3 regions of the Streptomyces sp. NPDC006925 genome follow, and region 3 is predicted to be linked to each of the others. Evidence: predicted binding sites of a transcription regulator. Region 3 holds the regulator's gene; each other region holds the start of a gene.
What was found. The regulator HrcA, encoded in region 3, represses chaperone genes, less so after heat shock. The targets are predictions, from matches to a motif close to TTNGCACTCNGNNNNNCNGAGTGCNAA.
Positions count from the first base shown of each region.

Region 1: a site for HrcA is predicted at 7,863-7,889, ahead of groES (co-chaperone GroES). Genes of this name have one in related genera too.
Region 2: a site for HrcA is predicted at 8,504-8,530, ahead of groL (chaperonin GroEL). Genes of this name have one in related genera too.

Region 1 covers NZ_JBIAGB010000044.1:6,120-16,371, reverse strand. The annotation lists gene ACFYNS_RS31500 (sigma-70 family RNA polymerase sigma factor) at 82-696, opposite strand; gene ACFYNS_RS31495 (response regulator transcription factor) at 1,040-1,651, opposite strand; partial or broken gene ACFYNS_RS31490 (WhiB family transcriptional regulator) at 2,018-2,344, shown strand; gene ACFYNS_RS31485 (LysR family transcriptional regulator) at 2,627-3,553, opposite strand; gene ACFYNS_RS31480 (MOSC domain-containing protein) at 3,644-4,312, shown strand; gene ACFYNS_RS31475 (SDR family oxidoreductase) at 4,587-5,360, shown strand; gene groL (chaperonin GroEL) at 5,587-7,215, opposite strand; gene groES (co-chaperone GroES) at 7,396-7,704, opposite strand; gene ACFYNS_RS31460 (hypothetical protein) at 7,966-8,355, opposite strand; gene ACFYNS_RS31455 (class I SAM-dependent methyltransferase) at 8,429-9,616, shown strand; gene ACFYNS_RS31450 (hypothetical protein) at 9,629-10,252, opposite strand, start outside.
Region 2 covers NZ_JBIAGB010000009.1:31,737-41,988, forward strand. The annotation lists gene ACFYNS_RS14720 (extracellular solute-binding protein) at 1-1,009, shown strand, start outside; gene ACFYNS_RS14725 (DUF3263 domain-containing protein) at 1,128-1,493, shown strand; gene otsB (trehalose-phosphatase) at 1,553-2,431, shown strand; gene ACFYNS_RS14735 (trehalose-6-phosphate synthase) at 2,508-4,130, opposite strand; gene ACFYNS_RS14740 (glucosyl-3-phosphoglycerate synthase) at 4,212-5,213, opposite strand; SAM riboswitch class I at 5,532-5,681, shown strand; gene thrC (threonine synthase) at 5,699-7,012, shown strand; gene ACFYNS_RS14750 (MoaD/ThiS family protein) at 7,199-7,474, shown strand; gene ACFYNS_RS14755 (cold-shock protein) at 8,001-8,204, shown strand; gene groL (chaperonin GroEL) at 8,713-10,252, shown strand, end outside.
Region 3 covers NZ_JBIAGB010000030.1:38,245-48,496, forward strand. The annotation lists gene ACFYNS_RS28295 (AMP-dependent synthetase/ligase) at 1-832, shown strand, start outside; gene ACFYNS_RS28300 (SpoIIE family protein phosphatase) at 1,629-3,617, shown strand; gene hemW (radical SAM family heme chaperone HemW) at 3,796-5,043, opposite strand; gene ACFYNS_RS28310 (DUF3097 domain-containing protein) at 5,238-6,086, opposite strand; gene ACFYNS_RS28315 (MBL fold metallo-hydrolase) at 6,128-6,871, opposite strand; gene hrcA (heat-inducible transcriptional repressor HrcA) at 7,151-8,167, shown strand; gene dnaJ (molecular chaperone DnaJ) at 8,169-9,302, shown strand; gene ACFYNS_RS28330 (nitronate monooxygenase) at 9,391-10,252, shown strand, end outside.

The sequences.
Region 1 (10,252 bases), on a different contig from region 3:
GGACCGCCTGTGGACAAGCTCCGGTCCTCGGGCGCCCGTGGGCGCGAGAGCCCCCGCGCACCTCGCTCACGTGCGGCGGAACTACTGCTCGGCCAGCGCCCGCAGCCGGCTGAGGGCCCGGTGCTGGGCGACGCGGACGGCTCCGGGTGACATTCCCAGCAGCTGCCCGGTCTCCTCGGCCGTCAGCCCCACGGCGACCCGCAGCAGCACCAGCTCACGCTGGTGTTCGGGCAGGTTCGCCAGCAGTTTCTTGGCCCACTCCGCGTCGCTGCTGAGCAGCGCCCGCTCCTCGGGGCCGAGGGAGTCGTCGGGCCGCTCGGGCATCTCGTCCGAGGGCACGGCGGTGGAGCCGGGCCCGCGCATCGCGGCCCGCTGCAGATCGGCGACCTTGTGCTGGGCGATGGCCACGACGAACGCCTCGAACGGCTTTCCGGTGTCCCGGTAGCGCGGCAGCGCGCAGAGCACCGCGATGCAGACCTCCTGGGCGAGGTCGTCGACGAAGTGACGTGCGTCACCGGGCAGTCGGGTCAACCGCGTGCGGCAGTACCGCACGGCCAGCGGGTGCACATGGGCGAGCAGATCGTGCGTGGCCTGGCTGTCGCCCTCGACAGCGCGCTGGACGAGCTTGCCGACCGTGGCGACCTCGGCCGCGTCCGCGGCCCCGGTCGGCGGCGGCCCGCTCTCGTCGTCGCGCATCGGTCCATGGTGCACCGACGCCGCGCGGTTCGCCGCACCGCGCTCGTAGAAGTGAGCCGAAGCGTTATGAGCAGGCGCACTGGCCCTCATGTCCACGCCCTCCCCTCACGCCTGACCGACAGGTCCCCGAGGAACTCCATACAACAAGCATGCGGCACGCGCGAGATTTCTCGGCAGCCGCGGGGGAAATCCGCGGGAACACCTGCCCGGCCGGGGCCGCCGTCCCACTCGTCGGCGACCGGTTCCGGGCGCGGACGAGCGGGCGGACGGGCGGTTGCCGCGCGAGGCGGGACGTGCTCGGCCTGCGGCCGGGAGGTGCCCCGGGCGGACACCCGGCACCAGGTCAGCGGACGAGGCCCCAGCGGAACCCGAGCGCCACCGCGTGCGCGCGGTCCGAGGCGCCGAGCTTCTTGAAGAGCCGCCGGGCGTGCGTCTTGACGGTGTCCTCCGAGAGGAAGAGCTCACGCCCGATCTCCGCGTTGGAGCGGCCGTGACTCATGCCCTCCAGCACCTGGATCTCCCGCGCGGTGAGGGTCGGCGCCGCGCCCATCTCCGCCGACCGCAGCCGCCGGGGGGCGAGCCGCCAGGTGGGGTCCGCCAGCGCCTGGGTGACGGTCGCGCGCAGCTCGGCGCGGGAGGCGTCCTTGTGCAGGTACCCGCGGGCACCGGCTGCGACGGCCAGGGCGACGCCGTCGAGGTCCTCGGCCACCGTCAGCATGATGATGCGGGCGCCGGGGTCGGCGGAGAGCAGCCGCCGCACGGTCTCCACTCCGCCCAGGCCGGGCATCCGGACGTCCATCAGGATCAGGTCGGACCGGTCGGCGCCCCAGCGGCGGAGGACTTCCTCGCCGTTGGCCGCCGTCGTCACACGCTCGACGCCGGGCACGGTCGCGACCGCGCGGCGCAGGGCCTCTCGGGCGAGCGGGGAGTCGTCGCATACGAGGACGGATGTCATGGCCGCCCTCCGCTGCTGATGCGCATCACCTTGAGCCTCCAGGCTGCTTGAGAATCGTCACCTGCGCGATTGACGGCCGCGGAGGACTGCGCCCCGGGCCGGTTCCGAACCAATCGCTTTCGCTCTCTCAACGACGGTCACCCGAAAGAGTTACGGCTTTCAGCCGCCGTCCTCAGCACTCTACGTGAGCGTCCGTACACAGAGCAGCAACATCCCGGCTTTGCGGCGACCGACGCACCATTAATCCTGAAGTGCCCTATTCAGATGCATTACTTCCGTTTTGCGAGTTTGATCGCTAGATTCGCGAAAGAGTCATATTTACGCACGAGTGTCAGATCACCTCCAGCAGCACTCAGGAGAGACGCGATGGCAGACTTCTCCCGCCTTCCTGGACCCAACGCGGATCTGTGGGACTGGCAGCTTCTGGCCGCCTGCCGCGGGGTGGACAGTTCGCTGTTCTTCCACCCCGAGGGGGAGCGCGGCGCCGCCCGCAGCGCGCGGGAGGCGTCCGCCAAGGAGGTGTGCATGCGCTGCCCCGTGCGCGCCGAGTGCGCGGCGCACGCTCTCCAGGTGCGCGAGCCCTACGGGGTGTGGGGCGGACTCACCGAGGACGAGCGCGAGGAGCTGCTGGGCCGGGCCAGGAACCGGCTGGTGACCACGCACAGCCCCGCGCAGGACCAGCGGCCGTCGACCCCGGGCGGAGCAGCTCCGGACGGGGCAGCTCCCGACGGGGCAGCTCCCGACGGGGCAGCTCCCGACGGGGCGGAAGACCCTGGCGGTACGCCCGCCCACGGGGGTGCGGCCGAGCACGCCGCCGAACCGGTCGGCGAGATGTGAGCGGATCCCGCCCGGCCGACCGCATACCCGGGCACCGCGCGGCACCGAGGAAACCCGGACGCCGTGCGGAAACGTTCCCTCACGCGGCGCACACGCCGTCCGGCCCGCCCGCGCCTCCTGGCACGGCCGGGGCGGCGGTCAGCCCCGGGCCGCCGCGAGCCGGTCCAGCATCGCGGCGACGGCGGGCACCCGCGCGAGGTCGGGCAGCGTCAGCGCGACCACCTCGCGCTGCACGGCGGGCGCCACCCGGACCGCACGCGTCCCCCGCGGGCGCACCGACTCCACGGCCAGCTCCGGCAGCACCGCGACCCCCAGCCCCGCGCCGACCAGGCCCACCACCGCCGGATAGTCGTCGGTCGCGAAGTCGATCCGGGGCGTGAACCCCGCCGCCTCGCACACCTGGACGAGGTGCCGACGACAGCGGGGACAGCCGGCGATCCACGGCTCCTCGGCGAGGGTGCCGATGCCGACCTCCTCCGCGTCCGCGAAGGGGTGCCCCTCCGGCACCAGCCCCACCAGCCGGTCGGTCAGCAGCGGCCGGACCACCAGGTCGTCCGCCTCCCAGTCCTCCGCCGGGACGTGCTCCCCCGGGACGTGCTCGCCCGGCACGGGGTCGTAGCGGAAGGCCAGCGCGATCTCGCAGTCCCCCGCCCGCAGCATCTCCACCGAGCGCGGTGGCTCCGCCTCCACCAGCGAGACCCGGGTGCCCGGGTGAGCGGCCCGCATCGCCGCGACGGCGGTGGGCACCAGCGTGGAGCTGCCGCTGGGGAAGGAGACCAGCCGCACCCGCCCGGCCCGCAGCCCGGCCAACGCCGCCACCTCCTCCTCGGCGGCCGTCAGCCCCGCCAGGATCCCGGTGGCGTGCCGGACCAGCGCCTCGCCCGCCTCGGTCGGCCGCGTCTCACGGCCCGTCCGCACCAGCAGCGGAGTGCCCGCGGCGGCCTCCAGCGCCTTCATCTGCTGGCTGACGGCCGGCTGCGTACAGCCCAGCTCACGCGCAGCGGCGGAGAAGGATCCGGTTCGGGTGACCGCGCGCAGGACACGCAGATGACGGGCCTCGATCATGCACCCGAGCATAGGCGAGCATAAGGATGCCTTGGGGAGCGCCGCCGGAATCGGCTCGCTCCTTGGGGTGCTCCTCGGTAGCCTCGGCGCATGGAGCTGCTATCCGTGAACCTCGCCGAGCCCCACCGCTCGGAGCACACCGCCGCCGAAGGCGGTCTGACCGGCATCGACAAGCGGCCCGTCGAGGGTGCCGTCACCGTCACCGCCCCCGGCCCGCGCGGCACCGGGGGCAGCGGACTGGCCGGCGACACCATCGGCGATCTGCGCCACCACGGCGGCGAGGAGCAGGCGGTCTACGCCTTCGCCCGCGAGGAGCTGGACTTCTGGGAGGGCGAGCTGGGCCGGGCGCTGCCCAACGGCGTCTTCGGCGAGAACCTCACCACCCGCGACGTCCCGGTCGACGACGCGCGCATCGGAGAGCGCTGGCAGCTCGGCGCACCCGGCACCGGACCGCTGCTGGAGGTGTGCTCCATGCGGGTCCCCTGCCGCACCTTCGCGGGCTGGCTGAGCGAACAGGGCTGGGTCAAGCGGTTCACGGACCGCCGGATGCCCGGCGCCTATCTGCGGGTCGTCGAGCCGGGCGAGGTGCGCGCGGGCGATCCCGTCACCGTCGTCCACCGCCCCGACCACGAGGTGTCGGTCAGCTTCGTGTTCCGCGCCCTGACCCGGGAACCCGAACTGCTGCCGCGCGTACTGGCGGCGGGCGAGGCGCTGGACCCGCAGGCGCGGGAGCACGCGCTGCGCCGCATCCCGGGCTGACGGACCGTCCTCGCCGGCTGACGGGCCGTCCTTGCCGACTGACGGGGCGCCCTTGCCGACTGACGGGCCGCCACGGCGCCGCGGGTGAGCCGCAGTCCGGCGGTGGCGTGGTCGAGCGAGCCGCGGCCCCGCCAGGCCCGGCCCGGCCCGGCCCGACCCGGCTGCGGAGCCTCGTCCGGCCGTGGCGGGACGGCGGGTTCGTACGGGTGCCCTACCCTCGCCGAGGCGGCCGGACGGCGAATCAGCAGCCGTTCGGGGCCGATAGCGTGGCCGCATGACGACTGCACTGATTACGGGAGCCACCGCCGGTATCGGCGCCGCCTTCGCCCGGCGGCTGGCCGGCCGCGGCTACCACCTCGTGCTCGCCGCGCGGGACACCGACCGGCTCTGGCGGGAGGCGACCGAACTGCACGACCGGCACGGGGTGGAGGCCGACGTCGTCACCGCCGACCTGGCCACGGAGGAGGGCATCGCCGCGGTCGAGGACCGGCTGAACTCCCGGGAACACCCCGTCGACCTGCTGGTCAACAACGCGGGATTCGGCAACAAGGGACGCTTCCTGGAGGTGTCCGTCGCCGACGAGCTGACGATGCTCAAAGTGCACTGCGAAGCCGTGTTGCGGCTGACGTCGGCGGCGACCGCCTCCATGTGCGAGCGGGGGCGCGGCGGGGTCATCAACGTCGCCTCCGTGGCCGCCTTCTTCCCCCGCGGCACCTACGGCGCCTCCAAGGCGTGGGTCACCCAGTTCACCCAGGGCGCCGCCAAGGATCTGGCCGGTCAGGGGGTGCGGCTGATGGCCCTGTGCCCCGGATTCGTCCGCACGGAGTTCCACGACCGGGCCGGGATGGACTCCGCCGACATTCCGCGGTGGATGTGGCTGGACGCGGACCAGGTGGTCGAGACGGCGCTGCGGGACCTCGCGCGCGGCAAGGTGCTGTCGGTCCCCGATCCCCGGTACAAGGCCCTGCTGGGCGCCTCCCGGCTCATCCCGCGCGGCGTGCTGGCCAAGGCATCCTCGACCACGGGACGCAAGTACGGCCCGAAGTAGGGCCGGGCGGCGCCGGAATGGCTCCGCGGCCCCGGCCCGGGCCGCCGCCAAAGCCGCGGACAGTCGCGGAAGGCCGCGGAAAGTCGCGGAAAGTCGCGGAAAGTCGCGGAAAGTCGCGGAAAGTCGCGGTAGGCCGCGGGAAGTCGCGGTAGGCCGCGGGAAGCCGGAGAAAGCAGCGAGGGCGCACCCCGCGACGGGGTGCGCCCTCACCGGACGGCGGGGTGCCTCAGTGGGCGTGCCCGTGGCCGTGGCCCGCGCCCGCGGCCTCGTCCTCCTCGGCCGGCTTCTCGACGACGAGCGTCTCGGTCGTCAGCAGCAGCGAGGCGATCGAGGCGGCGTTCTCCAGCGCGGAGCGCGTCACCTTCACCGGGTCGATGACACCGGCCTTGACGAGGTCGCCGTACTCGCTGGTGGCGGCGTTGAAGCCCTGGCCGGCCTCCAGCTCCGCGACCTTGGCGGTGATGACGTAGCCCTCCAGGCCCGCGTTCTCGGCGATCCAGCGCAGCGGCTCGACCGCGGCGCGGCGGACGGTGGCGACGCCGGTCGCCTCGTCGCCCTCCTTGCCGAGGTTGCCCTCCAGCACCTTGACCGCGTGCACGAGCGAGGAGCCGCCGCCGGAGACGATGCCCTCCTCGACCGCCGCACGGGTCGCGGAGATCGCGTCCTCCAGGCGGTGCTTCTTCTCCTTCAGCTCGACCTCGGTGGCCGCGCCGACGCGGATCACGCACACACCGCCGGCCAGCTTGGCGAGGCGCTCCTGGAGCTTCTCGCGGTCCCAGTCGGAGTCGGTCGCCTCGATCTCGCCCTTGATCTGGGCGACGCGGCCCTGCACGTCCTCGGCCTTGCCCGCACCGTCGACGATCGTGGTGTCGTCCTTGGTGACGGTGACGCGGCGCGCGGAACCGAGCACGTCGAGACCGGCCTGGTCGAGCTTGAGGCCGACCTCCTCGGCGATGACGGTGGCGCCGGTGAGCGTCGCCATGTCGCCGAGCATCGCCTTGCGGCGGTCGCCGAAGCCAGGCGCCTTGACGGCGACGGCGTTGAAGGTGCCGCGGATCTTGTTGACGACGAGGGTGGAGAGGGCCTCGCCCTCCACGTCCTCGGCGATGATCAGCAGCGGCTTGCTGGAGCCGGCCTGCATGACCTTCTCCAGCAGCGGCAGCAGGTCCTGGATGGAGCTGATCTTGCCCTGGTGGATCAGGATGTACGGGTCGTCGAGGACGGCCTCCATACGCTCCTGGTCGGTGACGAAGTACGGCGAGAGGTAGCCCTTGTCGAAGGCCATGCCCTCGGTGAAGTCCAGCTCCAGGCCGAAGGTCTGGGACTCCTCGACGGTGATGACGCCGTCCTTGCCGACCTTGTCCATCGCCTCGGCGATCAGCTCACCGACCTGCTTGTCCTGCGCGGACAGGGCGGCGACGGAGGCGATGTCCTCCTTGGAGTCGATCGGGCGCGCGGTCTTGACCAGCTCGTCCGAGACGGCGGCGACCGCGGCGTCGATGCCCTTCTTCAGGGCGGCCGGGGAGGCACCGGCGGCGACGTTGCGCAGGCCCTCGCGGACCAGCGCCTGGGCCAGCACCGTGGCGGTGGTGGTGCCGTCACCCGCGATGTCGTTGGTCTTGGTCGCCACCTCCTTGAGGAGCTGGGCGCCCAGGTTCTCGTACGGGTCCTCCACCTCGACCTCACGGGCGATGGTGACGCCGTCGTTGGTGATGGTGGGGGCGCCGAACTTCTTGTCGATGACGACGTTGCGGCCGCGGGGGCCGATGGTCACCTTCACGGTGTCGGCGAGGTTGTTGACGCCCCGCTCAAGGGCGCGACGGGCGTCCTCGTCGAACTTCAGGATCTTCGCCATGGAAGCTGTTGTGTCCTCTCACACGTCTCGCACGTCTCGTACGCGCCCGTGTCGGCCCGTACGAGCCGCGCCCTGGTCCCTGCTACCTCGCGTGAGGAGCGGGCACCAGGGCGCGTATCGACTGCACGCTGCGGCTTCGGGAAGCTGCCGCGTCCGTAGTCCGTACTGCTTCTCGCCGTACTACTTCTCGACGATCGCGAGAACGTCGCGGGCCGAGAGGACGAGGTAGTCCTCGCCGCTGTACTTCACCTCGGTGCCGCCGTACTTGCTGTAGAGCACGATGTCGCCGACGGACACGTCGAGCGGCAGGCGGTTGCCGTCCTCGAAGCGGCCCGGACCGACGGCCAGGACGGTGCCCTCCTGGGGCTTCTCCTTGGCGGTGTCCGGGATGACCAGGCCCGAGGCCGTGGTCTCTTCGGCGTCGAGCGGCTGGACCACGATGCGGTCCTCGAGCGGCTTGATGGCAACCTTGGAGCTGGCGGTCGTCACGATCCGACCTCCCCCTTCGGAGATCTCAATACGTCAAACTGAGGGCTTATGTCTGGAGTGGCGACCTGGTAGATCCGTCGTCGCGGGTGCCGGATCTGCCCGTCGCGTACTGCTGGCACTCACACGGGGAGAGTGCCAAGGTCGAGATTATGCCTGGCTTAGCACTCGGTCAAGCGGAGTGCTAGCCGCACCGGCTCGCGCCGAACCTGACAGGCGCCCTCACCCGTCCCCGCTCGGCGGCTCGCGCCCCTTCCGCGCCCGTCAGCCCGCGCCCTCCAGCAGCGCCTCGAACTGCTCCACCGCCTGCACGAGAGCCTCCGGCTCCGGCCGCGGCCCGCTGGTCGGCGCGTCGAAGCCGCACAGTCCGGCCAGGGTGAGCAGCCGCTTCTCGTCGGTGATCCACTCGCCGCGCGCGGCGAGCACGGCGTGGCCCGCCTGCGCCGCCACGGTCGCGAGCGCGCCGGAGACCTCGGTGACCTGGCCGCGCGGACGCCGAGGTGACCTGGCCGCGCGGACGCCGACTGCGCGCCCGGCGGCCGTGTACGGAGCTGCGCGGACAGCGCGGACAGCGCGGACGACCCCACGCGCCCGCACGGAGAGGAGCGGTATCAGGGCTCGGGCCCGGGTGCCGGGCTGGGCGCGTGTCGTCACTGCACGCCCCCCCGAGACCACGCCCGCACGGCCCGGCGCACGGGCTGCGGGAGCGGCGCGGGACAATGGGCGGGTGGATCGTGAGGTGTTCGCGGAGCTGCTCTCCGACGAGGGGCAGGCGCTGCTGCGGGAGGTACGAGGGGTCGAGCCCGCGCAGGAGCTCGCCGTGGCGACGCGGCTGCGGCAGCGGCACGAACCCGCGCTGGTGTCCGCGGCCCTGGCCCAGAGCCGGCTGCGCGCCCGCGCCGAGGCGAAGTTCGGACCCGCCGACGCGCAGGCCCTCTACTTCACCGCGGACGGGCTCGAACAGGCCACCCGCACCCAGGTGGCCGGGCACCGTGCCCGGCGGATGCGCAGCCTCGGCGTCCGCAGCGCCGTGGACCTGTGCTGCGGCATCGGGGCCGACGCGCTGGCGCTGGCCCGGGAGGGCATCCGGGTGCTGGCCGTCGACCGCTCGCCGCTCACCTGCGCGGTGGCCCGCGCCAACGCCGCGGCGCTGGGGCTCGCGGAGCTGGTCGAGGTGCGGTGCGCCGACGTCACCGAGGTGGACACCGGCGGCTGGGACGCGCTCTTCGCCGACCCGGCCCGCCGCACCGGGCGGGGCCGGGTCTTCGATCCGGAGGGCTACTCGCCGCCGCTGAGCTGGGCCGTGCGGACGGCCCGCACCGCACCGCTGGCCGCGCTGAAGGTGGCGCCCGGCATCCCGCACGAGGCGGTGCCCGCGGAGGCGGAAGCGGAATGGGTCTCCTGCGGTGGCGACGTCAAGGAGGCGGTGCTGTGGTTCGGCGGCGGCCGGACGGGCACCGGCGGCGTGCGCGCGACGCTGCTGCCCGCCGGCGAGACCCTCGCCGGGGAGGGGCTGCCCGACCCGGAGGTGGGGCCGGTCGGCCGGTATCTCTACGAGCCGGACGGCGCGGTGGTCCGCGCCCACCTGGTCGCCGAGCTGGCCCAGCGGGTGGCCGGGCGGCTGATCGACCCGACGATCGCGTACGTGACCACCGACGCGGTGCACCCGACGCCGTTCGCGACCGGGTACGAGATCACCGACGCGCTGCCGTTCAACGTCAAGAAGCTGCGTGCCCTGCTGCGGGAGCGCGGCGTGGGTGTCGTCACCGTCAAGAAGCGCGGCTCGGCGGTCGAACCGGAGGAGCTGCGCCGGAAGCTGAAGCTGGACCCGAAGGCGGCGCCCGGCTCCTGCACCGTCTTCCTCACCCGGATCGCGGGCGCGCCCAGCATGCTGCTCGGGCATCCGCTGGCCTGACCCGCGCGGACCTCAGCGCCCGCGGCGGGAACGCTTGGTGCGGGTGGTGCGGGTGGTGCGGGTGAAGTCGCCGCGCAGGACGCGCCCGGTGAGCGGCTCCTCGGTCAGCGAGCCGTAGCCGGTGGCGGCCCACAGACTGTGCTCGGGCGGGACCTCGAAGTACGGGATGCGGCGGCCGTCGTGCTTGTGGGTGAGGACCTCCGGCACGCGGCGCGCGGAAACCGCCGCCGAGCACTCCCGGCACGCGGCGACGCGCAGGGCCTCGCGGCGGCCCAGCGGGCGCCAGCGGATCCGCTCGGCGGCGGCGCCGTGCAGCGGGTCGAAGAAGCACAGCGGCAGCGTCGGCGCCGCGGCCCGGGCCTTGCGGCGGCTGCGGGGAGCCGGTTCGGAGCGCTCCAGCGCGTCCCGGCCCTCGTGCAGCAGCGCGAGGACGCCCGCGAGGTCTGGAGTGTCGCGGGCCTCGTCCAGCACGGTGCACGCCGCGGCGTACGCGTCCAGGGAGAGCTGGAGCAGGTCGCTGTCGGCGTGCTCGCCCGGCTCATGGGCGATCAGCTTCTCGTTGTACGCGAGGAGTTCACGCTGGGCGCGCTTGCGCAGGTCCCGCACGCCCGCCGTGCGCGCGGTGGCGAAGACGGA
Region 2 (10,252 bases), on a different contig from region 3:
GGGCGACCCGCCGGACATCGCCCAGGTCGACTCGTACGCCGACTGGGCCGACGAGGGAAAGCTCTACAAGGTCAGCGAGCTGCTCCCGATCCCCGCGCAGGCCGAGTTCCTCGTTTCGCTCGCCGAGGCCGGTGAGGTGCGCCGCGTCCAGTACGGACTGCCGTTCGTCGCCAGCACCCGGGTGCTCTTCTACAACAAGGACCTCTTCGAGAAGGCCGGACTCGACCCCGAGAAGCCGCCGGAGAGCTGGCAGGAGCTCAAGTCGGCGGCCCGCGCCCTGAAGTCCGCCGGGGTGCGGATCCCCTACGGCCTGCCGCTCGGCCCCGAGGAGGCGCAGGGCGAGTCCCTGATGTGGATGCTCGGCAACGGCGGCGCCTACGTCGACAGCGTGGGCAACTACACCATCAACTCCCCCGAGAACATCCAGACGTTCCAGTGGCTGCGCGACAACCTCGTCACGCCCGGCTACACCGAACCCAGCCCCCAGCGCACCGACCGGCAGAAGCTGTTCGACGCGTTCACCGAGGGCGACGTCGGCATCCTCAACGGGCACCCCACCCTGATGCAGCAGGCCGACAAGAAGGACATCTCCTACGGCACCGGCAAGCTGCCCGGCAGCAAGGGCCCCGCCGAGGGCACCCTGGGCGTCGCCGACTGGATGATGGCGTTCAAGAAGAACGGCCACCGCGAAGCGTGCGGCAAGTTCCTCGCCTTCGTCTTCGAGACGAAGAACCACTACTCCTTCGTGTCCCAGTACGGACTGCTGCCCGTCACCACCAGCGCCTCCGAGAAGATGCGCAAGGACAAGGAGCAGAAGAAGCTCTGGCCCTTCCTCGACCAGCTCGCCGGCGCCGAGTTCTACCCGGTGGGCAAGGTCTCCTGGGCGAGTACCAACGCGACCATCAAGAAATCCATCGGGCAGGCCGCCGTCAAGGGCGGCGACCCGAAGGCCGTGCTCACCGAACTCCAGCGCAAGGCGGAAGCCGAGGAGGAGGCGAAGCCCTCCTGACGCCGAGCGCGGCTGCGGGTGCCGAGGCGCCGCTCTCTCTGCGCCGGGCGGCCCCCGCTGACGCCGAGCGCCCCTCCCGCGCGGCCGCGGCGGCTGCCCCGGCACGTACGGTGGAAGCGTGAGCGGTACGGAGGACGTGCGGGACAGCGGCGGCGCGGACGGCGGGACGGACGCGTCCGGTACGCCGGACCGGCCTGCCGACGCTACCGCGGACGCGGCCGGGGACGGTCCCGACGGCGCGGCGCACCCGGCAGCGGGCGACCTCTCCGCGGAGGACCGCGCGGTGCTCGCCTTCGCGGCCCGCGGCTGGCCCTCCTCCGGCGAGAAGGAGCGCGCCGTCCGGGAGCAGTTGGGCATGTCGCCCGTGCGCTACTACCAGTACCTCAACGCGCTGCTCGACGACCCCCGCGCGGCCCGGCACGCTCCGGTGACGGTCAACCGCCTGCGGCGCCTCCGGCAGGCCGCCCGGGACCGCACCCACTAGAACCGCACATTCCGCCGGACCCTCGGGCCCGGCACCCGCCCGCTCGCTAGGGTGCGAACATGTCGCTTCCGCCGCCTTCCGCGCATCCGCCGCTGCCCGAATCCGAGACGGAGGCGGGGCGCGCCGGGCTCGCCGCCGTCCGCGCCGACCCCGCGCGCACCGTGCTCGCACTCGACTTCGACGGCACCCTCGCGCCCATCGTCGGCGATCCGCGGGAGGCCCGGGCGCACCCCGAGGCGGTCCCCGCGCTGGCGCGGCTCGCCCCGCGGCTGGCCGGTGTCGCCGTGATCACCGGCCGCCCGGCGGCGGAAGCCGTACGGTACGGCGGCCTCGACGGCGCCGCCGGGCTGGAGGGGCTCACCGTCCTGGGCGGCTACGGGGCCGAACGGTGGGACGCGGCGGACCCGGTCGTCCGCGCCCCCGAACCACCCGCCGGAGTGGCCGCGGTACGGGCCGAACTCCCCGGGCTGCTGCGGGAGTCCGAAGCACCGGAGGGCACCTGGACGGAGGACAAGGGCCGGGCGCTCGCCGTGCACACCCGGCGCGCCGCCTCGCCCGACGAGGCCCTCGACCGGCTGCGGGAGCCGCTGTACGCGCTGGCCGAACGGCACGGACTCGTGGTGGAGCCGGGCCGCATGGTGCTCGAACTCCGGCCGCCGGGCGCCGACAAGGGCGCAGCCCTCACCGGCTTCGTCCGCGAGCGGTCCGCCACCGCCGTCGTCTACGCCGGTGACGACCGCGGCGACCTGCCCGCCTACGCCGCCGTCGCGGCCCTGCGCGCCGAGGGCGTACCGGGACTGCTGCTCTACAGCGCTCCCGAGGCGGCGGCCGAGGCGGTTCCGGAACTCCGCGACGGTGCGGACGTCCGGGTTCCGGGCCCGGCCGGACTGGTGGCCTGGCTGCGGGCGTTGGCGGACGGGATCCAGCCGCCGCACTGACCCGCGGACACCGCCCGGCTGCCACCGCCCGGCGGCGGCCCCGGGCGGGCCCGGGGCGAGCGGGACCCGGGCGGGGTCAGCCGGGCAGCGCCTCCAACTGGTCGAGGAACCAGCGGGCCGGTGGCCGGGAGGTGGCCGTCGCGGCCAGTCGGCGGGTCCGCTCCGCGCGGTCGGCCGGGTCCGCCTCCAGCGCGGTGCGCAGGGCGGCCGCCGTCTCCCGCACGTCGAACGGGTTCACGGACAGCACGTCCGGCGCCAGTTCCTCGTGGGCGCCCGCCTCCCGGGAGAGCACCAGCGCGCAGCCGGCGTCCGAGACCACGGGGACCTCCTTGGCCACCAGGTTCATCCCGTCCCGTACCGGGTTCACCAGCGCGACGTCCGCCATCCGGTAGGCGGCCAGCGACCTCGCGAAGTCGTCCTTCACATGCAGCACGACCGGCGTCCAGCCGCCGGTGCCGAACTCCCGGTTGATCTCCTCGGCGACCCGGCCCACCTCGGCCGTGTAGTCCCGGTAGACGGCGAGGTCCTGCCGCGAGGGGTAGGCGAACGCGAGGTGGACGACGCGCTCGCGCCACTCGGGGTGGTCGGCCAGCAGCCGCCGGTAGGCGTACAGGCCCCGGACGATGTTCTTGGACAGCTCGGTGCGGTCCACCCGGACCAGGACCCGGCGCGGTGCCCCCTCGGGGTCCGTGCCCACCTGATCGCGCAACTGCGCCAGCCGGTCGGCGACGTCACTCCGGTGCGCCCGCTCGCGCAGGAAGTCGCCGTCCGCACCCAGCGGATGCACCCCGATCCGCGTCGTACGGCCCTCGTAGGTCACCGTCAGCGAGAAGTCCTCCGGTGCGGAGTCCTCCGCTGAGGCGTCCTGCGGTACGGAGCCGCGGCGCGAGGCGTCCGCCCCCGGGAAGCCGCCGCCCTCCACCGTGGCACCCAGCACCCGCGCACAGCACTCGGCGAACAGCCGGGCCCAGCGCGCGGTCAGGAACGCGGTGCGGTCGGCGCCGAGCATGCCGCGCAGCAGCTGCGCGGCGACGTCGTCCGGGAGCAGCCGGAAGTAGTCGGCGGGCGCCCACGGCGTGTGGGAGAAGTGGCCGATCCGCAGGTCGGGGCGGCGTGCGCGGAGCATCCCGGGGACCAGCGCGAGGTGGTAGTCCTGCACCAGGACGGCGGCACCGTCGTCGGCCTCCCGCGCCAGCGCGTCCGCGAAAGCGGCGTTGTACGCCTCGTAACCGGCCCACTGGCCGCTGAAGTCCTCGTCGAAGGCGGGCTCCAGCGGCGTGTGGTACAGCATGTGATGGGTGAACCACAGTACGGAGTTGGCGATGCCGTGGTAGGCCGCCTCGAAGGTGTCGGCCGGGATGTCCAGCATCCGCACCGGCTGCCCGCCGGTGTCCCCCGGGTCCAGCCGTCCCCGCGCCGACCTGGCCGCCTCGCGGTCGCCGTCGCCGAGCGCGGCGCACACCCACAGCGCGTCCGCCTCCGGGCCGATGGCCGAGAGTCCGGAGACCAGCCCGCCGCCGCCGCGCCTGGCGGAGAGCGTGCCGTCCTCCGCGCGCGTGTAGGACACCGGGCCGCGGTTGGACGCCACCAGCACCCGCGCCGAGCCTCCCCCGGCCTGCCGCGCCCCGGGCGCTTCCCCAGCTCCCTGGGATGCTGCTCCCCGCGGTGCTGCTCCGGGCGGTGTTCCTCCAGCGACCATGCCGCTGAGCCTAGCCACCGCCGAAACCGCTCAAACGTGCCCGTCGGCCCCCGAACACGGACAGGGGTACCTCCGGGCCGCTCATGCCGCCATCCGCTGCCCGTACTCGGGCACGGTGCACATGGGAGGGCGCTCCTCGACGTCCACCAGGTGGCCGCGGGGGACGAAGCACCCCGTCCCGTCCCGCTCGAACTGGGTCAGCGCCGTGCCGCCCGACAGCGCCTCGATCGCGCCGCGCGTGCCGTCCACCGTCGCCGGGCCCCGGGCGATGCGGCGCTCGGCCGCCGCGTGGATGGCGGTCGCCATCCGGCCGAGCGCCTGCCCGTCCTGGTTGCGGTGCAGCCGGACCCCCACGTCGACCTGGGCCAGCGCGTCCAGCCCCACCAGCTCCAGGGTGTCGACCAGCAGCGCCAGCTCCACCCCGTAGCCCACCGGGAACGGCAGCCGCTCCAGCAGCGAACGGCGTGCCGCGTACTCGCCGCCCAGCGGCTGGACGAGGCCGGCCAGCAGGGGCCAGTGCAGATTCAGCAGCGGACGCGCCACCAGTTCGGTCACCCGCCCGCCGCCCGCCGGGTTGTCCCGCAGCGGACGGTCGTACATCGCCTTGACCAGGTGCACGTCCGGTTCGGTCAGCAGCGGCCCGACGATGCCGGTGACGAAGTCCGGCGAGAACTCGCGCAGGTCGGCGTCGACGAAACAGACGATGTCGCCGCTGGTCGCCAGCAGGGAACGCCACAGCACCTCGCCCTTGCCGGGGCGGGGCGGCAGCCTGGGCAGCACCTCGTCCCGGTGGACCACCTCGGCCCCGGCGGCCGCGGCGACCTCGGCGGTCCGGTCGGTGGAGCCGGAGTTCATCACGATCAGCTCGTCCACCAGCGCGGTCCCGGTGCCGGGGTGCGGAGTGGCCAGCCCGCGGCGTATCACCGAGACGATGTCGCCGACGGTGGCCTCCTCGTCTAGCGCGGGCAGCACCACGCTGACGGTGGTGCCGGTGCGGCGCTTCGCCGCCAGCAGGTCCTCCAGCGGCCGGTCCGCGACGCGCCAGGAACGGCGCCGCAGCCAGCGGCCCACTTCGTCGAGCACGTGCGCGCCTTCCTGTAGTCGGTCCGGTCGGATCTGTGGTCGGTCCGATCGGATCTGTAGCCGGTCCGGTCGGATCTGTGGTCGGGTGGTCGGGCCGGTCGGTCGGGTCCGGGGGCGGGCCGAGGAGCGCCCGGCGGTACCGTTGCCGCCCCGGACCGGGGAGGACGAGCAGTGGAAGATCCATCTCGCGGTTCGGACGTCCCCCTCAAGCGTGACCGCCGTCGGTTACAGTCTTGAACAACGCAGGTGACCTCCGCATCTCGGGGTCGCCGCGACACAAACGCCCGGGCGGCTGTCGGCCGCCCGTAGCCATAGTGCAGCTCATCCAGAGGGGCAGAGGGAACGGCCCGTTGAAGCCCCGGCAACCATCCCGCGATCCGCGCGTACGCGGACTCAAAGGCGAGACCGCCTCGTGGGGACGGTGCCAATTCCGGCCCGTGACGAGATACGCCACGGGGAAGATGAGGAGAAAGGGCCTCGCCTCCATGGCTGTGCAGACAGTTGCAGCGAACAGCACCACCTCCACCGGCACCGCCGGCAGCACCCCCTACGACCTCGGTGCCGCAGTGGCCCTCTCCTGCCGTGAGTGCGGCACCCGCACCGAGCTGGGCCCCAGCTTCGTGTGCCTGGAGTGTTTCGGCCCGCTGGAAGTGGCCTACGAGCTCCCCTCCGGCGACCCGGAGGAGCTGCGGCGGCGCATCGCCGCCGGGCCCGCCTCGATGTGGCGCTACGCGCCGCTGCTGCCGGTGCCTGCCGACGTCGCCGAGAGGCCGAACCTGAACCCCGGTCTCACCCAGCTGGTGAAGGCCGACCGGCTCGCCGCCGAACTGGGCGTGACCGGCGGGCTCTACGTCAAGGACGACTCCGGCAATCCGACCCACTCCTTCAAGGACCGCCCGGTCGCCATCGCCCTGGAGGCAGCGCGCGCCTTCGGGTTCACCACCCTCTCCTGCTCCTCGACCGGCAACCTGGCCGGCGCGGTGGGTGCCGCCGCCGCCCGGGCCGGACTGCGCTCGTGCGTGTTCATCCCGGACGGGCTGGAGCAGTCCAAGGTGGTGATGGCCGCGATCTACGGGGGCGAACTCGTCGCGATCGACGGCACCTACGACGACGTGAACCGCTTCTGCTCCGAGCTGATCGGCGACCCGCTGGGCGAGGGGTGGGGCTTCACGAACGTCAACCTGCGGCCGTTCTACGCCGAGGGATCGAAGTCGCTGGCGTACGAGATCTGCGAGCAGCTCGGCTGGCGGCTGCCCGACCAGCTCGTCATCCCCGTCGCCTCCGGCTGCCAGCTCGTGAAGATCGACAAGGGGCTGCGGGAGCTGATCCGGCTCGGGCTCGTCGAGGACAAGCCGTACCGCATCTACGCCGCGCAGGCCGAGGGCTGCTCGCCGGTGTCCCGCGCGTACAAGGACGGCACCGGTGCCGTGCGCCCGGTCAAGCAGCCGGACACCATCGCCAAGTCCCTGGCCATCGGGGACCCGGCGGACGGGCCGTACGTGGTCGACATCTGCACGCGCACGGGCGGCGCCGTCGACGACGTGAACGACGCCGAGATCGTGGAGTCCATCGCGCTGCTCGCCCGGACCGAAGGGGTGTTCGCGGAGACGGCCGGGGGTGTCACGCTGGGCGTGACCCGCAAGCTGATCGAGTCCGGTGCCATCGACCCGACGCTCACGACGGTCGTCCTGAACACCGGCGACGGACTCAAGACCCTCGACGCCGTGGCCGCCACGGCGCGGCCCACCGCCGTGATCCGCCCCAACCTGGCCGCCTTCCGCGAGGCCGGTCTGGCCTGACCGGGGGTCTCCCGGGGCGCGCGCCGCCCCGGGAGCCACCGCGGCGCCTCGAGGGGCCGCGGGCTTCGCAGGCCCGCAGCGCCTCGAACGGCTGAAATCCGCCCCCCGGTGTTTGCCCGGTGTTCCGCATCGGGAGTGCCGGAGCGGGCCCCTGGGACGCGTCCCCTACACGTGAGGAAGATCGACATGAGCGTCAACGTCCGGATCCCCACCATCCTCCGCACCTACACGGGCGGTCAGGCCGAGGTCAGCGCCGAGGGCGGGACTCTCGCCGAGGTGCTGGCGGACCTGGAGAAGAACCACACGGGCATCTCCGCCCGCGTCCTGGACGACGCCGGGAAGCTGCGCCGCTTCGTCAACGTCTACGTCAACGACGACGACGTCCGCTTCGAACAGGGGCTGCAGACCCCCACCCCGGACGGCACCGGTGTCTCCATCATTCCGGCGGTCGCCGGCGGCTGACCGGTCGCACGCGCGGCGGGTCTGGCCGGTCCTCCGCCGCCGGACCAGCCCCGGCCCGCCGGGTCCCGGACCACCGCTCGCCAGCAGGGCTTACGCCGTGGGGTCGCCCCCTCCGAAGAGAATCGGAGGGGGCGATTCCGTGTTTCGGGAGGCGGTAGAGTGACGGAAGTTCCCCCACCCGGCACCCGCCGACCGCCGCGCAGACCGCGGCGGGCACGGCCGAGGACGGGACAGCGCCGCGACGACAACGGGACAAGTTACGGTCGAAAACCGGACGGCAATTGTCGCGAAGACTCCAAATGTCTGGCCCGACTTGCCCTGCTTCGGGACCAGTTGAGGCTTATTTCCGATCAGCCGTGCCCAGAATTCTCGTCCGATTGACCTGTTGCACAGGGCGTCCGTGCAGATACATTCAGCGGCGGTCGACGCGTTCCGGCGCACGCCCCCGCTTGCTCATGGGGGTGAGGTCTGACCCGGGTTCGCGAAGTGCGGGCTCGCGCAAGGGCCAGTAATAGGGGAGTTAGGAATGGCTCAGGGCACCGTCAAGTGGTTCAACGCGGAGAAGGGGTACGGCTTCATCGCGGTCGACGGTGGTGCGGACGTGTTCGTCCACTACAGCGCGATCCAGATGGACGGTTACCGCACTCTCGACGAAGGGCAGCGGGTCGAGTTCGAGATTTCGCAGGGTCAGAAGGGGCCGCAGGCGGACATGGTCCGCGTGACCGGCTGAGTGTCGCCGGACTGCGCAGAGCTGCAGACACAGCGGAGAAGGGGCCGCACCCTCGGGTGCGGCCCCTTCTCTGCTGTCTGCTGTCTGCTGCCCGTGGCCCGTCGCCCGTCGTCCGCCATCCGCTTGAGCTCGTGCCTCCCGGGCCCCGGGCCTGCTCTCGGGTTCCGCTTTCCGGCCGGGAGCGACTCCGCCGCCCCGGCCGGAGGCCCCCGCCGTCGCCTGTGCCCACCCTCCCCCGGCCTCCGGCCGGGAGGTGCCCCCACCGAGCCACCACTCCCACGGAGACGGCTTCGCCGTCGCTTGCACTCTCCATGCCCGAGTGCTAATCATTGGGTTAGCACTCTGCGAGTGAGAGTGACAAAGAAGGACCGGGTCGGTGAGGCCGCAGCCGGGTGGGGAAGGAACCACCGGGTCTCAGGCCGTCCGTCGCGGGCGCCACGCGGTCCGGAGAAATCCAACCCTCCCCTTGCGCTCGACGCATGGGGGAAGCCAGGGAGGACCAACCCACATGGCCAAGATCATCGCCTTTGACGAGGAGGCGCGGCGCGGTCTTGAGCGTGGCATGAACCAGCTTGCCGACGCCGTCAAGGTCACGCTCGGCCCCAAGGGCCGCAACGTCGTTCTGGAGAAGAAGTGGGGCGCCCCCACGATCACCAACGACGGTGTCTCCATCGCCAAGGAGATCGAGCTCGAGGACTCCTACGAGAAGATCGGCGCCGAGCTGGTCAAGGAGGTCGCCAAGAAGACGGACGACGTCGCCGGTGACGGCACGACGACCGCCACCGTGCTCGCCCAGGCGCTCGTCCGCGAGGGTCTGCGCAACGTCGCCGCGGGTGCCAACCCGATGGCCCTCAAGCGCGGTATCGAGCAGGCCACCGAGGCTGTCTCCGCCGCTCTGCTGGAGCAGGCGAAGGACGTGGAGACCAAGGAGCAGATCGCCTCCACCGCCTCCATCTCCGCGGCCGACACCCAGATCGGTGAGCTGATCGCCGAGGCCATGGACAAGGTCGGCAAGGAAGGCGTCATCACCGTCGAGGAGTCGCAGACCTTCGGGCTCGAGCTGGAGCTCACCGAGGGCATGCGCTTCGACAAGGGGTACATCTCCGCCTACTTCGCCACCGACATGGAGCGCATGGAGGCGGAGCTCGAGGACCCCTACATCCTCATCGTCAACTCCAAGATCAGCAACGTGAAGGACCTCCTTCCGCTGCTGGAGAAGGTCATGCAGTCGGGCAAGCCGCTGCTGATCATCGCGGAGGACGTCGAGGGCGAGGCCCTGTCCACGCTGGTCGTCAACAAGATCCGCGGCACCTTCAAGTCCGTCGCCGTCAAGGCTCCGGGCTTCGGCGACCGCCGCAAGGCGATGCTCAACGACATCGCCATCCTCACCGGCGGTCAGGTCATCTCCGAGGAGGTCGGCCTCAAGCTGGAGAACGCGGGCCTCGACCTGCTGGGCCGGGCGCGCAAGGTCCAGATCACCAAGGACGAGACCACCATCGTCGACGGTGCGGGCGACAGCGACCAGGTCGCCGGCCGGGTCAACCAGATCCGCGCCGAGATCGAGAACAGCGACTCGGACTACGACCGCGAGAAGCTCCAGGAGCGGCTGGCGAAGCTGGCCGGCGGCGTGGCCGTCATCAAGGCCGGTGCCGCCACCGAGGTCGAGCTCAAGGAGCGCAAGCACCGCATCGAGGACGCCGTCCGCAACGCGAAGGCGGCCGTCGAGGAGGGCATCGTCGCCGGCGGTGGCGTCGCCCTGCTGCAGGCTTCCTCGGTCTTCGAGAAGCTGGACCTGGCGGGCGACGAGGCCACCGGTGCCGCCGCCGTCAAGCTGGCTCTGGAAGCCCCGCTCAAGCAGATCGCGGTCAACGCCGGCCTCGAGGGCGGCGTCATCGTGGAGAAGGTGCGCAACCTGACCCCGGGCCACGGTCTGAACGCGGCGACCGGCGAGTACGTCGACATGATCGCCGAGGGCATCCTCGACCCGGCCAAGGTGACGCGCTCCGCGCTGCAGAACGCCGCCTCCATCGCGGCGCTCTTCCTCACCA
Region 3 (10,252 bases):
GGCCGATCGGCTCGTCTACAGCAAGCTGCGGGACGCGTTCGGCGGCCGGATGGTCGGCTGCGTCTCCGGTTCGGCCGCGCTCGCGCCGGACCTGGGCTACTTCTTCGCCGGTGCGGGCATCCCGGTCCTGGAGGGCTACGGACTCACCGAGTCGTCCGCCGCCAGCTTCTGCAACCGCACCGACAACTTCCGCACCGGCACCGTCGGCAAGCCGATGCCCGGCACCGAGGTGCGGATCGCGGACGACGGCGAGATCCTGCTGCGCGGTCCCGGCATCATGCAGGGGTACCACGGGCTGGCGGACAAGACCGCCGAAGTGCTGGAGGAGGACGGCTGGTTCCACACCGGCGACATCGGCGAGCTGTCGGACGACGGCTACCTGCGGATCACCGACCGCAAGAAGGACCTGATCAAGACCTCCGGGGGCAAGTACATCGCGCCCGCCGAGGTGGAGGGCCAGTTCAAGGCGATCTGCCCGTACGTCTCCAACATCCTGGTGCACGGCGCGGGCCGGAACTACTGCACCGCTCTGATCACACTGGACGAACCGGCGATCACGGCGTGGGCGGCGGACCACGAGGACCTCAAGGGCAAGCCCTACGCCGAGGTGGTCGCCTCCGAGCAGGTGCGCGCCCTGGTGGACGGCTATGTCGAGCAGCTCAACGCGGGGCTCCAGCGCTGGCAGACGGTCAAGAAGTTCCGGGTCCTGCCGCGCGATCTGGACATCGAGCACGGTGAGCTGACGCCCAGCCTGAAGATGAAGCGCCCGGTGGTGGAGCGGGAGTACGGCGAGCTGATCGAGGAGATGTACGAGGGCACTCGCGAACGCTGAGGCCCCGGGCCGCATGCCACGGCCCGCAGCTCGACGGGGGGTGCGGCAGCGGCCCGCCCCCTACGGCGCGCGGGCCGTGGAGCGGTGGCCGTCAGGATCCGCGCGACGCGTCCGGGGACGCGGCCGGGGCAGCCGCTTCGCGGGCCGGCCGCGTGTCGGCGCATCCGCCCGCCGCCGGGCGGGGCTCCACCGTCGACAGCCGCCCGGCGGTGGCGTCGGGGAAGCGGAGCAACCGGCCGCCCCCGCGGTGCGGATCGCGGAAGAAGGACACCTCGGTGCGCCACCCAGGCGCCGAACGGTTCGGGCACGCAACCCGCCGCCCTCCGTCGCGTAGTCGGGCGGCCGGCGTATCCCGGGCCCCGTGCTGTGGCCCCCGGAGCCGGTCGGCAAGATGCTCGGGGTGTGACCCGGTCCGCTCGCCGCGCCTGATGCGCTTCTGCTGTCTCGAAACCGTCCACCCCGGGCACCACCGTGTCCAGCAGCGTCGACGCGAACTCCTGCCGCAGCAGCGCCCGTCGGTGTGGTCCTCGCCGCCCCGTCCGCTGTCGCCGTTCCGGCCGGTCGCGGGCCGAGCGCCGAGCGTGGATCCCGAATCGGGGGCCGGGAAGAGAAGCAGAGTATCCGGCTGCCGGGCGATGTCAACCGCGCACGGGCGAGAACGGCAGTCTTCGGCCACCATTTCCGTGACTCGGCGCATATGAGCGGGCCCCTTCTGTCACCCTTGCTCTACCGCGCCGAGCGTGGTGAGGGAACGGCCGGGGGGTGTGTGCCCGGGAAAGGCCCGGGGAGGGGTGCGATGAACAGCGTGGACGAGGCGCGGATGGCGCAGTTGGTGGAGATGAAGGACAGCGCCGCGGCGGACACGGGGGTCTTGGTGCACGGCGGGGGCGGGATGCCGCATGCCGTGCGGACGGAGCTGCCGGGCAATGCGCTCGCCGCGGGCGCGGCCCGCCGCTTCGCCCGGGTGGCGCTGGGCCGCTGGGGCGTGCACGGCACCCCGGCGGACGACGCGGTGCTGCTGGTCAGCGAACTGGTCACCAACGCGGTGGTGCACGCGGGGACATCAGTCGGGGTGGAGTGCCGTTACGCGGCGGGGGTCGTCTACACGGAGGTCGCCGATCGCCATCCGGCCCGCCGGGTGGCCGCGCACGGCGAGGAGGGGCACGGCCTGCGGCTGGTCGGTGCGCTCGCCAAGGAGTGGGGTATCAGCTACCGCAGGGACCGCAAGTCGGTGTGGTTCCAACTCGGCACGGCAGCCCGCCCTCCGGACGCGGACGCGGACGAAGACGCTGAGGCAGTCGCAGCGACAGCCGCAGGCACTCACGCGGCCGCCGACGCCGTACGGGAGACGGACGCCGTACGGGAGAGGCCGCGCGTGCCCGTCGCGGGCGGTGCGGCATCCGGCGCCCTTCCCGGCAGTGCCCTGCGCGAGGGGCCCGGCGACGGCCTGTCGCGGAGCCCGCACCCGTGCCCGCCCGGAAGCCCGCCGGAGGGGCCGGGCGGCGCCGGGCCCGCCGCGCAGTGCCCGGCACCCCGGCTCCCGCACCGGGACTGGATGTGCAACGGCGTGCTCTCCTTCCTCGCGGAGGCGTCCGACCTGCTGGCCGGGCACACGGACGAGGACAAGGTCGCCTCGCTCGCCGGGCAGTTGATGGTGCCCCGCTTCGCCGACTGGTGCGCCGTGTGGCTGCGGGACGACGAGCGCTCCCGGCTGCCCCGGCTGGCCCGGGTCTGGCACGCGCAGGAAGGCCGGATCGAGGAGCTGCGCGCCCGGCTCGCCGAAGAACCGCCCGCCCCCGCGGACCGTGTGCTGCCGGGGCAGGCGTCCCCCTGGCGCTGGCCGGAGGGCGCCGCGGAGGGCGGCGGCAGCGGCGCCTCGGCCCGGTGCGATCTGGTCGTCGGCGGCCGCCCGGTGGGCACGCTGGTGATCGGCCGTGCCGGGCTGCTGCGGATACCGGACGAAGTGCTGGGTCTGATGGAGGACTTCGCCCGTCGGGTGGCGCTCGCGGTGCTCTCCGCCCGCCGATACGCGCTCCAGGAGAACATCAGCCGGATCCTCCAGCGCGGGCTGCTGCCCAGCGAGGAGATGCACGTTCCCGGTCTGGACACCGCGCTGGTCTACGAACCGGTCGGGGAGGGCACATGGGCAGGTGGCGACTTCTACGACCTGCTGCGGTTGCCCGATGGCCGCTGGCGGTTCGCACTCGGTGATGTCTGCGGCAACGGCCCCGAAGCCGCCGTGGTCACCGGACTGGCCCGCCCGGTGCTGCGGCTGCTGGCCCGCGAGGGCCACTCCGTGCCCGAGACCCTGGACCGGCTCAACCGGGAGGTCGGTGAGCAGGCCCGGTTCCTGTCCGTCGTCTACGGGGAACTCGCCTTCCGCGACGGCCTGGTGGACTGCACGCTCACCTGCGCCGGGCATCCGCTGCCGCTCGTCCGGGACGCTGCGGGGCAGGTGCGGACCGCCGCGCTGCCGCAGTTACTCCTCGGGGTCGCCCAGCAGGTCAGCTACGAGTGCCAGTCCTTCACGCTGCACCCCGGCGACACGCTGCTGTGCGTCACCGACGGGGTGACCGAACGGCGCTGCGGCCGCCGGCTGTTCGACGACAGCGACGGGCTGGCGGCCCGCTTCGCCGACTCCGCGGGGCTGGACGCGGGCGGCACGGCCGAGCGGCTGCGCCGCGCGGTGTACGCCTTCGCGCCGGATCTGCCCGCCGACGACCTGGCGATGCTGGTGCTGCGGCTGCCGGAGGCCACCGGCGCCGCCGCCGCGCACACCGGCTGACCGGCCGGCATCGCGCGGCGCGACCGGGAACCGCGTCGCGCGCCCGCGCGGGCGGCTCTGGGCGCGCTGCCCGAGCGGCCTCATGGGCACCCGCGCGCCCGCGCCCGCGCGGGCGGCTCCCGGTGGCGACCGAGTCGTCCCAGCAGTAGCCCCGCACTCGCGCGCCCGCGCGGGCGGCTCAGTCCACCAGCTCCCGGACGACCGCGTCGGCCAGCAGGCGGCCGCGCAGCGTGAGCACGGCCCGGCCCGCTGCGTACGGGCCCGGTTCCAGCAGCCCGTCGGCGCGGGCCCGGGCGGCCGCCCGGGCGCCGTCGGGGGCCAGCAGCGAGAGGGGGCAGCCCTGGCGGAGCCGCAGCTCCAGCAGGATCCGCTCGACCCGCCGGTCCTCGGCGCCGAGCAGCTCCCGGCCCGCACCGGGTGAGCGGCCCTCGGCCAGCGCCCGCGCGTAGCCGGCCGGGTGCTTGACGTTCCACCAGCGCACCCCGCCGACATGGCTGTGGGCGCCCGGCCCGGCGCCCCACCAGTCGGCGCCCGTCCAGTACAGCTCGTTGTGCCGGCACCGGGCGGCCGGGTCGCCCGGTGCCGCCCAGTTGGAGACCTCGTACCACTCCAGGCCGGCGGCGGTCAGCCGCTCCTCGGCGATCAGATAGCGGTCGGCGTGCACGTCGTCGTCGGTCATCGGCACTTCGCCGCGCCGCACGCGCCGGGCGAGCCGGGTGCCCTCCTCCACGATGAGCGCGTACGCCGAGATGTGGTCCGGGCCCGCGGCCAGCGCGGCGTCGAGGGAGGCGCGCCAGTCCTCGTCCGTCTCGCCCGGCGTCCCGTAGATCAGATCCAGGTTCACGTGCGCGAAGCCTGCCTCGCGGGCCTCCGCGACGCACTCCTCCGGCCGGCCGGGTGTGTGGGTGCGTTCCAGCACCCGCAGCACGTGCTCGCGTGTGCTCTGCATGCCGAAGGAGATCCGGTTGAACCCCGCCTCCCGCAGCTCGGCCAGATAGCCCGGGTCGACCGAGTCCGGGTTCGCCTCGGTGGTGATCTCGGCGTCCTCGGCCAGTCCGAACTCCTCCCGGACGGCCGCCAGCATGCGGCCCAGGTCGGCGGCGGGCAGCAGGGTGGGGGTGCCGCCGCCGACGAACACCGTCCCGACCCGGCGCGGATCCTCGCCCAGCACCCGGCGGGCCAGCCGGATCTCCTCGATGAGGCTGTGTGCGTAGTTCTCCTGCGAGGCGGCCACCCCGCCGTCGGCACCGCGCAGCTCGGTGGCGGTGTAGGTGTTGAAGTCGCAGTAGCCGCAGCGGGTGGCGCAGTACGGGACGTGGATGTAGACGCCGAGCGGGCGTGCGCTGTGGGCGCCGCGGGTCAGCGCGTGCGGGGGGAGCGAACCGTCGTGCGGTACGGGCTCGCCGTCGGGCAGTGCGGAGGGCATCCGTCCATTGTCCCCGGTCCGCGTGCGGATGTGGCAGCCGCCGGTTCCGGGGGCCGCACGGGCGCGCCCGGACCGGCCGCGGGCACCTCGCGCGTGCCCGGACCGGCGCACCCTCCCGCGGTCCGGGCGCGCCCGCTCCCGCGGTCCGGGCGCGCGCCTCCGCGGGCCCGGGGCCGGGCGGCTCGCCGGGCCGGTCAGGTGTGGTCCGGGGCCGTCACGAAGTCGATCAGTTCCTCCACGCGGCCCAGCAGCGCCGGCTCCAGGTCCTTGTAGCTGCGCACCCGGCCCAGCAGCTGCTGCCAGGCGGCCCCGGTGTGCTCCGGCCAGCCGAGGGCGCGGCACACCCCGGTCTTCCAGTCCTGGCCGTGCGGAACGTGCGGCCAGGACCGGATGCCCGCCGACGCGGGTTTCACCGCTTCCCAGATGTCGATGTACGGGTGCCCCACCACCAGCACGTGGTCCCCGCAGACCTCCGCGGCGATCCGGGACTCCTTCGAGCCGGGCACCAGGTGGTCCACCAGCACTCCGAGGCGGGCTCCGGGGCCGGGCGAGAACGCCTCCACGACGGCGGGCAGGTCGTCGACGCCCTCCAGGTACTCCACGACCACCCCCTCGATGCGCAGGTCGTCGCCCCACACCTTCTCGACCAGTTCGGCGTCGTGCCGCCCCTCGACGTAGATCCGGCCGGCGCGTGCCACCCGGGCCCGGGCGCCCGGTACGGCCAGCGAGCCGGAGGCCGTCCGCGGCCGCCCGGCCGAGGCGCCCGCGTCGGGCCCGCTGCCGGGCGTGGGCCGCACCAGCGTCACCGTCCGCCCCTCCAGCAGGAAGCCCGCCGCCGCCATGGGGAAGACCCGGTGCTTGCCGAAGCGGTCCTCGAGGGTGACGGTCGGGCCCTCGGCGGTCTTCTCGCACCGCACGACGGCCCCGCAGAAGCCGGTGCTGATCTCCTCCACCACCAGGTCCGGCTCGGCGGCCACCTCCGGCACGGCTCGGGGCCGCTTCCACGGAGGGGTCAGGTCCGGATTGTCGTAACGGCTGCGCATGCCGCTCATTCTGCTACGTGCCCCGCGGCCGGCTGCCTCCCTCACGGCGTGGAGCGGCGCGCCAGCTCGTCCCGCTGCGTGCGTACGAACGCCGCGTCGACCAGCGCTCCGTGTCCCGGCACGTACACCGCGTCCTCGCCGCCCAGGGCCAGCAGCCGGTCCAGCGCGACAGGCCAGCGGGCGAGGTGGGCGTCCGCGCCGGCCTGCGGCGCACCGGACTCCTCCACCAGGTCGCCGCAGAAGACGACGTCGGGGGAGCCGGGCACCAGGACGGCCAGGTCGTGCTCGGTGTGCGCGGGGCCCACGTTCACCAGCACGACCTCGCGTCCGCCCAGGTCGAGGGTGAGCTGCCCGCTGACCGGATGGTGCGGGCGCACCAGCACGTCGGCCGCCTCGCCCGCCTCGTCCTCCAGCAGGCCGTGCGCCACGGCGTCGTCGCGGAGCACGTCGGTGCTGCGGGCCAGCAGTTCGCGGACACCGACGGCCGCGTACACCTGGGCGCCGGAGAAGACGGCGGTGCCGAAGATGTGGTCGAAGTGCGGGTGGGTGAGGACGATCCGTGTCACCCGGCGCCCCAGCAGCGCGGCCACGTCGGTGCGGATTCCGGCGCCCTCCCGCAGGCTGGACCCGGTGTCGACGAGCAGCGCGCCGCTGTCCCCGGCGACGGCTCCGACCGTCGCGTCCCACTGCGGCAGCCTGCGCCGCAGCACCCCGGGGGCGATCTGCTCCCAGCGGCTGGCGGCGGCCGACGGGTCCTGCCTGGCGTCTTCTGCGAACGGCTGCATGGGACGACGCTAACCGCAGCGCCCGGGTGCGGCGCTCTCGGCCGCTCCGGAAGCAGCTCCGGAAGACGGCCCGCCAGCGGCCTCCGAAGCCGCTCCCGGAAGCCGCGTCCGGGAGTGCGTGCGGGGTACCGTCGGGCCCGCGGGCGGGCGGCCCTTGCCCCGGCTGTGGTGACCGGCCGTACACTGGCCCAGGGGCTTGGCACTCCGGCACGAAGAGTGCCAGGGGACAGCCGCCGGAAACGGGACCTCGGATCAGCGGCCGGACGGGAGGTGTGCGCCGTGCTCAGCGAGCGTCGACTTGAAGTGCTCCGCGCCATCGTCCAGGACTATGTCGGCACGGAGGAGCCGGTGGGCTCCAAGGCCCTCACCGAGCGGCACAACCTCAAGGTGTCCCCGGCCACGGTCCGCAACGACATGGCGGCGCTGGAGGACGACGGATTCATCGCCCAGCCGCACACCAGCGCGGGCCGCATCCCCACCGACAAGGGGTATCGCCTCTTCGTCGACAAGCTCGCCGGGGTCAAGCCGCTCTCCTCGCCCGAGCGCCGTGCCATCCAGAACTTCCTGGAGGGCGCCGTCGACCTCGACGACGTCGTCGGCCGCACGGTGCGGCTGCTGGCGCAGCTCACCCGGCAGGTGGCCGTGGTGCAGTACCCGTCGCTGACCCGCTCGACGGTGCGGCACGTGGAACTGCTCGGGCTGGCTCCCGCGCGGCTGATGCTGGTGCTGATCACCGACACCGGCCGGGTCGAGCAGCGGCTGATCGACTGCCCGGCGCCGATCGGCGAGGCGGTGCTGGCCGACCTGCGCGCCCGGCTCAACAGCCGGGTGGTCGGCGAGCGGTTCACCGAGGTCCCCTCCCTGGTGCAGGACCTGCCGGAGGCGTTCGACGCCGACGACAGGGGCACGATCCAGACCGTGCTGGCCACCCTGCTGGAGACCCTGGTCGAGGAGACCGAGGAGCGGCTGATGATCGGCGGGACCGCCAATCTCACCCGCTTCGGGCACGACTTCCCGCTCACCATCCGGCCCGTTCTGGAGGCGCTGGAGGAGCAGGTCGTGCTGCTGAAGTTGCTCGGAGAAGCCAAGGATCCGGGTATGACCGTACGAATCGGGCATGAGAACCAGCACGAGGGGCTGAGTTCCACATCGGTCGTCTCGGTCGGTTACGGTTCGGGCGACGAAGCAGTCGCCAAACTCGGCGTGGTCGGACCGACCCGCATGGACTACCCCGGAACGATGGGAGCTGTACGCGCAGTGGCACGGTACGTCGGACAGATCCTGGCGGAGTCATAAGGTGGCGACGGACTACTACGCGGTCCTCGGCGTGCAGCGTGACGCCTCGCAGGACGAGATCAAGAAGGCGTTCCGCAGACTCGCGCGCGAGCTGCACCCGGACGTCAACCCGGATCCGAAGACCCAGGAGCGGTTCAAGGAGATCAACACCGCCTACGAGGTGCTCTCGGACCCGCAGAAGAAGCAGGTCTACGACCTGGGCGGGGACCCGGCCTCGGGTGCCGCGGGCGGCGGCGCCGGCGGGTTCGGCGGGGGCTTCGGCAACTTCAGCGACATCATGGACGCCTTCTTCGGCACGGCGGCGCAGCGCGGCCCGCGCTCGCGCACCCGCCGGGGCCAGGACGCCATGATCCGGCTGGACATCGACCTGGAAGAGGCGACGTTCGGCACCACCAAGGAGATCCAGGTCGACACGGCCGTCGTCTGCAACTCCTGCAGCGGCGACGGTGCCGCGCCCGGCACCTCGGCGCAGACCTGCGACATGTGCCGCGGCCGGGGCGAGGTCTCCCAGGTCACCCGGTCCTTCCTGGGCCAGGTCATGACGTCCAGGCCGTGCCCGCAGTGCCAGGGCTTCGGCACCGTGGTGCCCACCCCGTGCCCGGAGTGCGCCGGGGACGGCCGGGTGCGCTCGCGGCGCAGCCTCACCGTGAAGATCCCCGCCGGTGTCGACAACGGCACCCGCATCCAGCTCGCGGGCGAGGGCGAGGTCGGCCCGGGCGGGGGCCCGGCCGGCGACCTGTACGTGGAGATCCATGAGAACGCCCATTCGACCTTCCAGCGCCGCGGCGACGATCTGCACTGCACCGTCACCATCCCGATGACGGCGGCGGCGCTGGGCACGAAGGTGCCGCTGGAGACGCTGGACGGCATGGAGGAGATCGACATCCGTCCCGGTACCCAGTCCGGCCAGTCGGTCCCGCTGCACGAGCGCGGCGTCACCCACCTGCGCGGCGGGGGCCGGGGCCAGCTCATCGTGCATGTCGAGGTGACGACCCCGACCAAGCTGGAGGCGGAGGAGGAGGAGCTGCTGCGGCGGCTGGCCAAGCTCCGCGGCGAGGAGCGGCCCACGGGCCAGTTCCAGCCGGGGCAGCAGGGGCTGTTCTCGCGCCTGAAGGACGCCTTCAACGGACGCTGAGCGCGGGCGGCGGGGCCGCGGGTCCCCCGGGCCGGGGGACCGGGGACGGTGCGCCGGGGCCGTACAGGGGACGTGACAGGATGTGGTCATGTCCACCTCGCCGCCTTCGCTCTCCGAGCTGACTGCGCATCCCCTCATCCAGGCGCCGATGGCGGGCGGGGTCTCCCGCCCCGAGCTGGTGGCGGCGGTGTGCGAGGCCGGGGGGCTGGGCTTCCTCGCCGCCGGATACAAGACGCCGGAGGCGATGTACGAGGAGATCCGGCAGCTCCGGCAGCTGACCGGGCGCCCCTTCGGCGTCAACCTGTTCATGCCGCAGCCCCGCAGCGCCGACCCCGCCGCGGTCGAGGTCTACCGCGAGCAGCTCACGGGTGAGGCCGCCTGGTACGAGACGGAGCTGGGCGACCCGGAAGGCAAGACCGACGACGCCTACGAGGCGAAGCTCGCGATCCTGCACGACGATCCGGTGCCGGTCGTCTCCTTCCACTTCGGCTGCCCCGCCCGCCGGGTGCTGGAGCGGTTCGCGGCGCTGGGCACCTGCACCGTCGTCACCGTGACCTCGGTCGCCGAGGCGCGGGCGGCGCAGGCGGCCGGTGCCCGGGCCCTGTGCGTGCAGGGCGTCGAGGCGGGCGGCCACCAGGGCACGCACCGGGACGATCCGGAGGGCGACCGGGGCAGCGCCGGCATCGGGCTGCTGTCCTTGCTCGCGCAGGTCGGGGAAGCGGTGCAGCTTCCTCTCGTGGCCGCGGGCGGACTGATGCGCGGCCGGCAGATCGCCGCCGTGCTCGCGGCGGGTGCCGTCGCGGCCCAGTTGGGCACCGCGTTCCTGGCCACCGAGGAGTCCGGCGCCCACGCGCTGCACAAGCGGGCGCTGACCGACCCGCACTTCACCCGCACCGAGCTGACCCGCGCCTTTTCGGGGCGCCCGGCGCGCGGGCTGGTCAACCGCTTCG